One region of the Micromonospora sp. NPDC000442 genome, then DNA from elsewhere that is predicted to be linked to it. Evidence: riboswitches for the same ligand, from Rfam matches in the RefSeq annotation. Region 1 holds a riboswitch; each other region holds the start of a gene.

Region 1 (3,149 bases):
CCGAGATGATGGCCGCCGTGGGCCGGCTCATGAAGCGCGGCTGACCCGACCCGCCGACGCACCAGCACGACAGGCGTCGGCAGGTCCGGCTGGTTACCATTCGCACACGATGGCCAGCCGAAATCCGTGCCTCGCGGCCCGAGGTCGCTGTCAGGCGCACGTCCGCACGCCCGTCGCGAGTAGGTCCACAGCTCACGGTACGCAGCCACCCCGCCACGTTCAGGCCATTCAGGCTGCCCTTCGACACGGTCGTCCGGCGGCACTGAACCGTCTCGCCCATCGACACGTACTCAGCCCTGAAATCGTTGGGAGACACTGAATGGGCGCCGACCACACCCGTTCCGCTCCGCCCACCCCACCGGGGGTGCGGCGGATCCTTGTCGTGACGGTGGTCCCCCTCTTCCTCGCCACCCTGGTCGCCGCCATCGTGCTCTGGCCCCGGGACGCCCCGAGGCCCGAGGCCGCCGACGACACTCCCCGCTACCACGGCACGGTCACCCGGGTGGTCAGCGAGCCCTGCCCGCCCAACCCGGCGGTGCCCGAGGGCACCCCGACGGCCGCGGACGGCCCCTGCGGCACCGTCACCGTCCGGGTGCAGACCGGACCGGACGCCGGGCAGGAGGTGCAGACGCCCATCCCGACCGGGCCCGGGGCACCCCGGGTCGACGTCGACGACGACATCATCCTGGTCTCGTTGACCGATCCGGAGGACCCCTCGGTCAGCACCTACAACATCGCCGAGCACCAACGCGGCAAGCCGCTGGTGTGGCTGGCCGTACTCTTCGCCGCCGCCATCGTCGCCTTCGGGCGACTGCGGGGCCTGGCCGCTCTGGGCGGCCTGGCCGCCAGCTTCGCCATCCTGCTGACCTTCGTGCTGCCCGGCATCAGCGCGGGCCAGCCGCCGCTCGCGGTCGCCATCGTCGGCGCTTCGTTGATCATGTTCGTGGTGCTGTACCTGACCCACGGCGTATCCGCCCAGACCTCGGTGGCCGTGCTCGGCACGCTCGCCAGCCTGGTACTGACCGGGCTGCTCGGGCTGGCCGCGACCGGGGCCACCCACCTGACCGGATTCGGCAGCGAGGACGCCACCACCCTGTCCATGTTCCGCGGCGACGTCGACCTGCACGGCCTGCTGCTCGCCGGCATCATCATCGGCTCGCTGGGCGTACTGGACGACGTCACGGTCACCCAGGCCGCCGCGGTCAACGAGCTGCGCCACGCCAACCCGAACCTCTCCCGCCGGGAGCTGTACCGCTCGGCCACCCGGGTCGGGCGGGCACACATCGCCTCGGTGGTCAACACCATCGTGCTGGCGTACGCCGGCGCCTCGCTGCCACTACTGCTCCTGCTGACCGCGGACTCCCGTGCGCTGGGGCAGATCCTGACCAGCGAGTTCCTCACCACGGAGATCGTTCGAAGCGTGGTCGCCACGCTCGGGCTGATCGCCGCGGTACCGCTGACCACCGCGCTGGCCGCGGTGGTCACCACCGCCGGGCGCGGCGACACCGGCGTCCGCAGTGGTGGATCCACCCCCGTGGTTCCCCGGCCGGCGACGGACCGGGCCGAGGCGCTCCGCGCCCTCAGCACCCCACCCACCCGAAACACATCCCCCGCCACCCCCTCGGGGTGGCCCGACCCGGACAGGAGCACGGACACCACATGGTGACACTCCTCAACGTGACCGCCCCTGCCGATGCGGCTCGTAACCGTGTCGCTGGTCACTCAAAGCGATTACGAAATGACGCATCTCGTCGGGTTCGGGGCGTAGAGGCACAGATGGACTGTCGGGTAACCTCACTGCCGGTCACCGCCGAAGGCGCGCAGCGGCGCCTGCGGTGCCACCGCCCAATCGCCGTCAGGCGAGCCGGGAACCCAGGTACGTGGGGTGAATCCGCGAAAGCGGTAGGGGCCACTTCCGTCCCGAACCCGTCAGCTAACCCGGTCGGCGGTCGATGGAAGGGAAAACAGTGACGGCACCCCTACGCCGCTGGTTGACACCCGTGGTGGCCGTGTTCGCCGCGTTCGCCGTATTCGCCGGTCCGATGCCGGCGACGGCCGCACCGAACGACCCGAAACCAGCGGAGCACGACGACGACCCGCCGATGCTCAACGACTTGATCGAGGCGACCACCCGGGACTACTCCAAGGCCAAGGCCAAGCTGGAGAAGTCCAAGAAGCGCCAGCTCCGACTGGCGGTCGAGGTCCGCTCCGCTCAGGCCGACCTGGACGCGCTCTCCCCACAGGTCGCCCAGATCGCCACCCAGTCGTACCGGACGGGCCGGGTCGGCGCGATCGCCATGCTGTTGCAGAGCAGCGCACCGGACTCGTTCATCGACCGGGCTTCGGCACTGGACGAGCTGAACCTGGTCAACGACAAGAAGCTGGGCGAGGTCAACGCGATCAAGCTCCGCGCAGAGCAGGCCAAGCTCGCGCTCGACGCCGAGGTGCGCGAGCAGAAGAAGCTGACCAACGACATGGCGCGCAAGAAGAGCGAGGCGGAGAAGTCCCTCCGGCTGGTCGGCGGTGTCGGCCTGACCGGCGGGCTGGTGGACGCCACCTCGCCGGTGGCCCGGATCGCGCCGAACCGGGCCTCGGACGGCGGCTGGAAGCCCGAGTCGTGCAGCCAGAACGACCCCACCACGTCGGGCTGCATCACGCCCCGGACGCTGCACATGTACAAGGAGGTCAAGCGGGCCGGATTCAACCGGTTCGTCGGCTGCTTCCGCCCGGGTGACAAGTTCGAGCACCCCAAGGGCCGGGCCTGCGACTGGTCGTTGCAGAACAGCGGCTTCAGGCCGTGGCACAACAACGACACCCGGATCTACGGCAACAATCTGGCCGCCTTTCTGGTCCGCAACGCCGACCGGCTGGGCGTCTACTACGTGATCTGGAACCGGCAGATCTGGTTCGCGGCGACCGAGCGCTGGAGCTCCTACAGCGGCCCGTCCAACCACACGGACCACGTTCACGTGTCACTCCTCTGATCGCCCGACGCGACGCACCGAGGGCCGTCCCGCCAACCGTGGCGGGACGGCCCTCGTCGTTCAGGACGTCGTCGTCGGTCGCGGATCAGGGCGCGGTCGCCATCGCACCGCCGAGTTCGGCGGGTTCCGCGGCCACCGCCCGCACCTCACCGGCGGCGAGGCGGT
Region 2 (3,149 bases), on a different contig from region 1:
CGGCTGGCCGACCACGTCGACGATCTCCCGACGGGTTCCCTCGCGGCGGTCGTGCACGTACCCGCCGGTGCCGCCGGAGTCGCGGGCCACCACCTTGAGGTCGACTCCCTCGCTGACCAGCAACGGCTCCAGTACCTGCCCGACCTCGCCGCCGAGCGCCGCGCAGAGCACCACGTCGACGCCGAGGGACAGCACCATCCTGGCCTGCCACACCCCCTGCCCGCCCGGGTGCAGGTGCAGCTCCGGCGCGTCGCTCGGCTGGTCGATGGTCACGGTCAGCAGCGGGGTCGGGGCGAAGATCATGACGCGGTCGCTCATGACCGCTCCCCGTTGTCCGTACCGCCGTCGCGCCTGGCGATTCGCTCGTTCATGGGGCGTCCCTCCCGTTAGCGGACAAATACCGCTTCCTGGTACGACGGTAACCAAGGAGACGCGTCAACGCGCGCCGAAGGGACGGTGCCCCGCCGCCCAGCGGTGGAAACGCAGCGCCGGGTGAACCGCTCGTGAAGAGCGGCTCACCCGGCGCGACGATGGACTCAGTACACCGACAGGTGGACGTGGTTGGTGTGGTCGCTGGACGGGTCACCCCGGGCGCCGCTGTACGACTTCCAGCCGCTGCTGGGCAGCCAGATCTGCCTGTACCAGATCACGTAGAGCACCGCGAGCCGGTCGGCGTTGTTGACGAAGTACGCCGCCAGGTTGTTGCCGTAGGACCGGTCGCCACCGGTCGCGTCCCCACCGAAGCCGTTCTTCTGGGCCGCGAAGTCGCAGGCCCGGCCCTTCGGGTGCTCGCCCGAGCCGCCGGAGCGGTAGCAGGAGACGTACCGGGTGAAGCCGGCCGACTTGGCCTGCTTCAGCGCGTGCAGGGTGCGTGGGGTGATGCAGCCGTTGGCCGGGGTCGGGTCGTTGACGCTGCACGACTCCGACGGCCATGACCCGTCCGAGTTACGGGGAGCGGGCTTGGCGGTGGGGCTCGACCCGCTGCTGCGCGACGGTGACCGGGCGGCCCGTTCGGCGGCCCTGGCCCGCTCGGCCGCCTCGTCCCGCTCGATGGACACGGTCAACGCCCGCTCGGCCTGGTCCTTGCGCTTGGCCATCACGGCCACCTGCTTGCGCTGTTCCTGGATCTCCGCGTCCAGCGCCTGCTTGGTGGCGCCGACCTCGTCTCTGGCGGTCTGGAGCTCGCGCAGTGCGCGATCCTCGTTGGCGGCCACCACGTCCAGCGCCGCCGCCCGGTCCATGAAACCGGCCGGTGAACCGCTGTTGAGCAGCGCCGACGCGGCACCCAGTCGCCCGGTGCGGTACGCCTGCGCGGCGATCTCGGCGACCTTGGTGCCGCGCTCGGCGACCTGGCTCTCGGTCGTCTTGAGCTGCTCGGCAAGCTGCTTCTGACGCTTCACCGAGCGGTTGAGCGCGGTCTTGGCGTCGAGGTAGCCCTTGCTGGCGGCCTCCAGTTGAGCCCGGAGTGCCGGGGTGCCACCCTCGTCGTCCACATCGCCCGGAGCTGCCGCCCGCAATTGCTGCGGTGCCGCGACGGCTTGGGTGAAGGGGGCCAGCGCGACGCCGAGGGTGAGGGCGAGCGCGGCGGCGATCAGGGCCGCCGTACGGGCGGCCGGTCTTACCGTTGCCACTGCTGGCATGCACATTTCCTTCCGTCAGCCGCCGACCGGGTTAGCTGACGGGTTCGGGACGGAAGATCCCTACCGCTGACGCGGATACACCCCAGGAACATGGTTCCCCGGTTCGCCCTGGCGGGCGATTAGGCGGCGGCCGCCGCCGGCACCGGTGGGCGCCGCCTGGCGGAGGCCGGGTCCGAGCCTACCGGTGCCCATGTGACCGGTGCAGCTGCTGTTACCGCTGGTGTTCAGTTGTTGACTAGTAGACCAGAACAAAAGCGGACGATAACCCCTTTCCGGTCGATTGCTCCGGTCACCACCGCGCCGCCCCGCAGTCCCCCGGATCCGATCGCGGCTCGACCTGCAGTGTCGCGTGCTCGATCTGGAAGTCCTCGTGCAGCGCCGAGCGGGCCGCTGCCAGCACGGCGCCGACGTCGGCGCCCGGGCTGACGGTCAGGTGCGCCGAGGCGACCTCCATGCCGGAGGTCAACGTCCAGACGTGCAGGTCGTGGACGCCGGCCACGCCCGGCACCGCGGCCAGCCGGTCGTACACCGCGGTGACCTGAAGGTGTTCCGGCGCGGCCTGGACAAGGATGCGTACCGCCGCCCGGCCCAGGCGCCACGTCCGGGGCAGAATGAACGTGGCGATCGCCACCGCGACCAGCGGGTCGGCCCACCACCAGTCGGTCACGGCGATCAGCAGGGCGGCCGCGATCACGCCCAGCGAGCCGAGTAGGTCCGCCAGCACCTCCAGGTAGGCACCGCGCAGGTTGATGCTCTCCCGCGCCCCCGGGCGCAGGAGAGCGAACGCGGCGATGTTGGCGAGCAGGCCGAGGGCCGCCACCACCAGTACCGGGCCGGCGAGCACCTCGGGTGGATCGCCGAACCGGCGTACCGCCTCGACCAGCACGTACACCGCGACGCCGGAGAGCAGTACCGCATTGGCCAGGGCCGCGAGCACCTCCAGCCGGTAGAGCCCGAAGGTGCGTTGCGGGTCGGTGTCGGCCCGTCGGGTGGCGGCCACGGCCGCGAGAGCCATCCCGATGCCCAGCACGTCGGTGAACATGTGCCCGGCGTCGGAGAGCAGGGCCAGCGAACCGGTCCGTAGAGCGGTGGCTGCCTCGACCAGCGTCAGCGCGCTGAGCAGGGCGAATGCTGCCCACAGCCGGCCGGAGTGGCGGTGCGCGGCGTTCGACACCGCAGCATGGTGGTGGTCATGGCCGGCACCCACCCAGACACCTTGCGTCGTCCGCCGGGCCGGGGACGGAGCTATGCCAACATCGCTATGTGTGCAATCGTCGGGTGGCTCGCGGTGCTCGGGCTCAACCGGTCGGGTCGACGGTGGTCAACCGCTGAGTGGCCCGGGACAGCGCGACGTAGAGGGTACGGACACCGGAGCCGGGCTCCGCCCGGATCTCGGCCGGGGCGACCAGCACCACACCGTCGTACTCCATGCCCTTGGCCTCCAGGCTCGTCACCACCTGCAACCGCTCCCCGCCCAGCGCCCCCAGCCAGACCGCGACCTGGTCCCGG
Region 3 (3,149 bases), 380 kb from region 1:
TCGACACCCTTTGTGTGCGTACCGTCGCGCAAAGGTGAATGAGCCGTTGGTCGCCTTGATTCCCCACCTGCTGTTCCCTAATGTGGGGCACCGACCGCCATGGGTCCTCTGTCCCCGCCCCTTACCGCTCGCGGGACGCCCGGCGGTCGGTTGCAAAGGAGACGCTGCCGGTGGCAACCATGCCCCTTCATCGTCGTGCGCCAGGACTATCCCGTCCGGGTGGCCTGCGTAGGGCCGCCCGTGCGCTGGTTGTCCTCGTCGCCGCCGCCGCGGTCGGTGGCGGCCTGCTCGCCGCCCCCGCGTACGCCGAACCCTCGGTCGACGAGATCGAGGCCCAGATCGACAAGCAGTGGCGGAAGCTGGAACCCACCATCGAGCAGTACAACAAGGTGCGCTCCGAGCTGCGGGTCAACCGGCAGAAGTCGAAGAGCCTGGGGAAGAAGATCGAGCCGCTGGCCCTGGAGACCGAGCTGGCGATGAACCGGGTGGCCGACCTCGCCTCCCGCTACTACATCAGCGGCCCGTCCGCGGAACTCGGTGCGGTACTGCTCAACGCGAAGCCCGACGATCTCGGTGAGCAGATGGCCCTCCTCGACCGGCTCGCGTCGCAGGAGCGCCGCGAGCTCGAGGGCGTCATGAAGATCCGCAAGAAGTACGACGACCAGAAGGCCAAGCTCGACGCCCTGATCGCTTCCCAGGAGAAGCAGGAGAAGGATCTGGCGGCGAAGAAGAAGAAGATCGACGCCGAGATCAAGCGGCTCGAACGGTCGCTGCCGGTGACCACGGTGAAGACCACCAACTGCCCGACCATCAACGGTGTGGTCAGCGACGCCGCCCGCACCGCCATCAGGACGGCCTGCGCCCAGGTCGGCAAGCCGTACGTGTGGGGTGCCACCGGGCCGAACTCGTTCGACTGCTCCGGTCTGACCCAGTACGCGTACCGGGCCGCCGGCATCTCGCTGACCCACTTCACCGGTGCCCAGTGGAACGAGGGCAAGGCCATCTCCCGCTCCGACGCCCGCCCCGGCGATCTGGTGTTCTTCTTCAGCGACCTGCACCACGTCGGGCTCTACCTGGGCAACAACCAGATGGTGCATGCGGCTCGAGCCGGTAAACCGGTGAACGTATCGCCCATCACGACCATGCCGATCGCCGGCTTCCGCCGACCCGGCTGAGTCACCACCCGCGCCCGCTGAGCGGTCGCGCAGGAACGCCCAAGGGCCCCCGGTCAAGTCGACGGGGGCCCTCGCCATTGTCAGATGTCAGCACCCACGGTGACGGTGCGGTTGTGTTGCGTATTGACTCCGATCGTCCCTACGCTGGGCAATCGTCGGCCGCTGGCAGTTCCGCCCACCCAGGGCGGTAACGGTCCGACACCGCCGAATCGCTCCTCAGCGAGCCGGGGAACCAGGTACCCGGGGTGAATCCGTGCGAGTCACGGTAGGGCGCCCCTTCCCGCCCGAACCCGTCAGCTAACCCGGTAGGCGGTATGGGAAGAAGGAGTGCTGAGCCCGGTGGCACACCATGCCCCGCGGCCACCGTCACCGCGGCCGGGGATGCCCGGCCGACCGACGGCTGCGCCGCGTTTCCGCTGGTACCGCTGCATCCTTGCCGCACTGGCCGCGACCGCCGTGATGCTGACCGGCGGCGCGGCGGCGGCCGGGGCCGACCCCACGGTCGCCGACATCGAGCGCCAGATCGACGAGGACTGGAACCGGCTCGAACCCGTCATCGAACAGCACAACGCCACCCGGCAGGACCTGGCCGGCAAGCGGCGGGAGGCGGACGCGCTGGCCGCCCGGATCGCGCCGCTGCAACGGCAGGTGGACGAGGCCATGGACCGGGTCGGCAAGCTCGCTGCCCGCGCGTACAAGGGTGAGCAGGTACGGGCCGTCAACACGCTGCTCGGCAGCCGGTCGCTGGGCGAGGTCGTCGAGCAGCTCGGCCTGCTCGACCGGTACGCCCGCTTCCAGCAGCAGGACGTCCGGCACGCGAGTGAACTGCGCGACGAACTCGCCGCCGCCAAGGCCGGGCTCGACCGCACCATCGATCAGCTCACCGGTACCGAGGCCGATCTCGCGGCGAAGCGGCGACAGATCGACGCCGAGATCGACCGGCTGCAGCGGCTCCGGCTGCGGGCGTACGGAAAGGGAGGTGGTGGGCCGCTGCGGCCGGCCCCCTGTCCGGCCAGCTACCCCGGCGGACCGGCCGGCGAGGCGGTCACCTTCGCCTGTTCCCAGATCGGCAAGCCGTACTCCTGGGGCGCCGAGGGGCCGAACGCGTACGACTGTTCCGGGCTGACGCTGGCCGCATGGTCGCGGGCCGGTGTCGCACTGCCGCACAACGCGGCACGGCAGCGTCGGGTCACCGCGTCGGTCAGTCGCGGCGCACTGCGCCCCGGCGACCTCGTCTTCTACTACCGGGACCTGCACCACGTCGGCATGTACGTCGGTGGTGGCTGGGTGGTGCACGCCTCCCGGGCGGGTCAGCCGGTCAAGATGAAGCGGCTGGACAGCAGCCCGGTGCACAGTTTCGGCCGGCCCGGCTGAGGCGGGCGGACGTAGGCGCGGGACGGTGGATCAACGGCTGCGGCGTGGCTGTGGTGTCACCGGGTGGGCCAGGTGCGCCAGCTCTGCCAGGCACGACTCGGCGTCGGGCCGCGCTGACCCTGGTAGCGGGAGCCGTAGACGGCCGATCCGTAGGGGTGCTCGGCGGGCGAGGAGAGCCGGAAGATGCAGAGCTGCCCGATCTTCATGCCCGGCCAGAGGGTGATCGGCAGGTTGGCCACGTTGGACAGCTCCAGGGTGACGTGACCGGAGAAGCCGGGGTCGATGAAGCCGGCGGTGGAGTGCGTGAGCAGGCCGAGTCGTCCCAGGCTGGACTTGCCTTCGAGGCGGCCGGCGAGCTGGTCGCCCAGCGAGATGACCTCAAGCGTCGAGGCGAGCACGAATTCGCCCGGGTGCAGCACGAACGCCTGGCCGTCGGGCACCTCGACGGGGGAGGTGAGGTCGTCCTGCCGGGTGGCCGGGTCGATGTGGGTGTAGAGGTGGTTGTTGAAGACCCGGAACAGTTTGTCCAGACGTACGTCGATGCTGGAGGGCTGCACCAGGGTGGGCTCGAATGGTTCGAGCGCCAGGGTGCCCGCCTTG

What was found. A riboswitch is a leader RNA that binds a small molecule or an ion and turns the genes downstream of it on or off. The one in region 1 is predicted to bind cyclic di-AMP.
Region 2: it holds a riboswitch for cyclic di-AMP, as region 1 does, so the genes downstream of both, ACFY2A_RS20195 (coiled-coil domain-containing protein) here and ACFY2A_RS00170 (hypothetical protein) in region 1, are expected to answer to the same signal.
Region 3: it holds a riboswitch for cyclic di-AMP, as region 1 does, so the genes downstream of both, ACFY2A_RS02045 (NlpC/P60 family protein) here and ACFY2A_RS00170 (hypothetical protein) in region 1, are expected to answer to the same signal.

Annotation. Positions count from the first base shown of each region.
Region 1 is NZ_JBIAYZ010000001.1:34,464-37,612, forward strand. Features, by position in the region: gene ACFY2A_RS00160 (metal-sensitive transcriptional regulator) at 1-44, shown strand, start outside; gene ACFY2A_RS00165 (YibE/F family protein) at 320-1,666, shown strand; cyclic di-AMP (ydaO/yuaA leader) riboswitch at 1,833-1,964, shown strand; gene ACFY2A_RS00170 (hypothetical protein) at 1,968-2,984, shown strand; gene ACFY2A_RS00175 (carbonic anhydrase) at 3,070-3,149, opposite strand, start outside.
Region 2 is NZ_JBIAYZ010000012.1:101,402-104,550, reverse strand. Features, by position in the region: gene ACFY2A_RS20200 (1-phosphofructokinase family hexose kinase) at 1-318, opposite strand, end outside; gene ACFY2A_RS20195 (coiled-coil domain-containing protein) at 537-1,640, opposite strand; cyclic di-AMP (ydaO/yuaA leader) riboswitch at 1,645-1,776, opposite strand; gene ACFY2A_RS20190 (cation diffusion facilitator family transporter) at 1,930-2,847, opposite strand; gene ACFY2A_RS20185 (HelD family protein) at 2,939-3,149, opposite strand, start outside.
Region 3 is NZ_JBIAYZ010000001.1:419,349-422,497, reverse strand. Features, by position in the region: gene ACFY2A_RS02050 (NlpC/P60 family protein) at 165-1,175, shown strand; cyclic di-AMP (ydaO/yuaA leader) riboswitch at 1,368-1,502, shown strand; gene ACFY2A_RS02045 (NlpC/P60 family protein) at 1,557-2,549, shown strand; gene dcd (dCTP deaminase) at 2,606-3,149, opposite strand, start outside.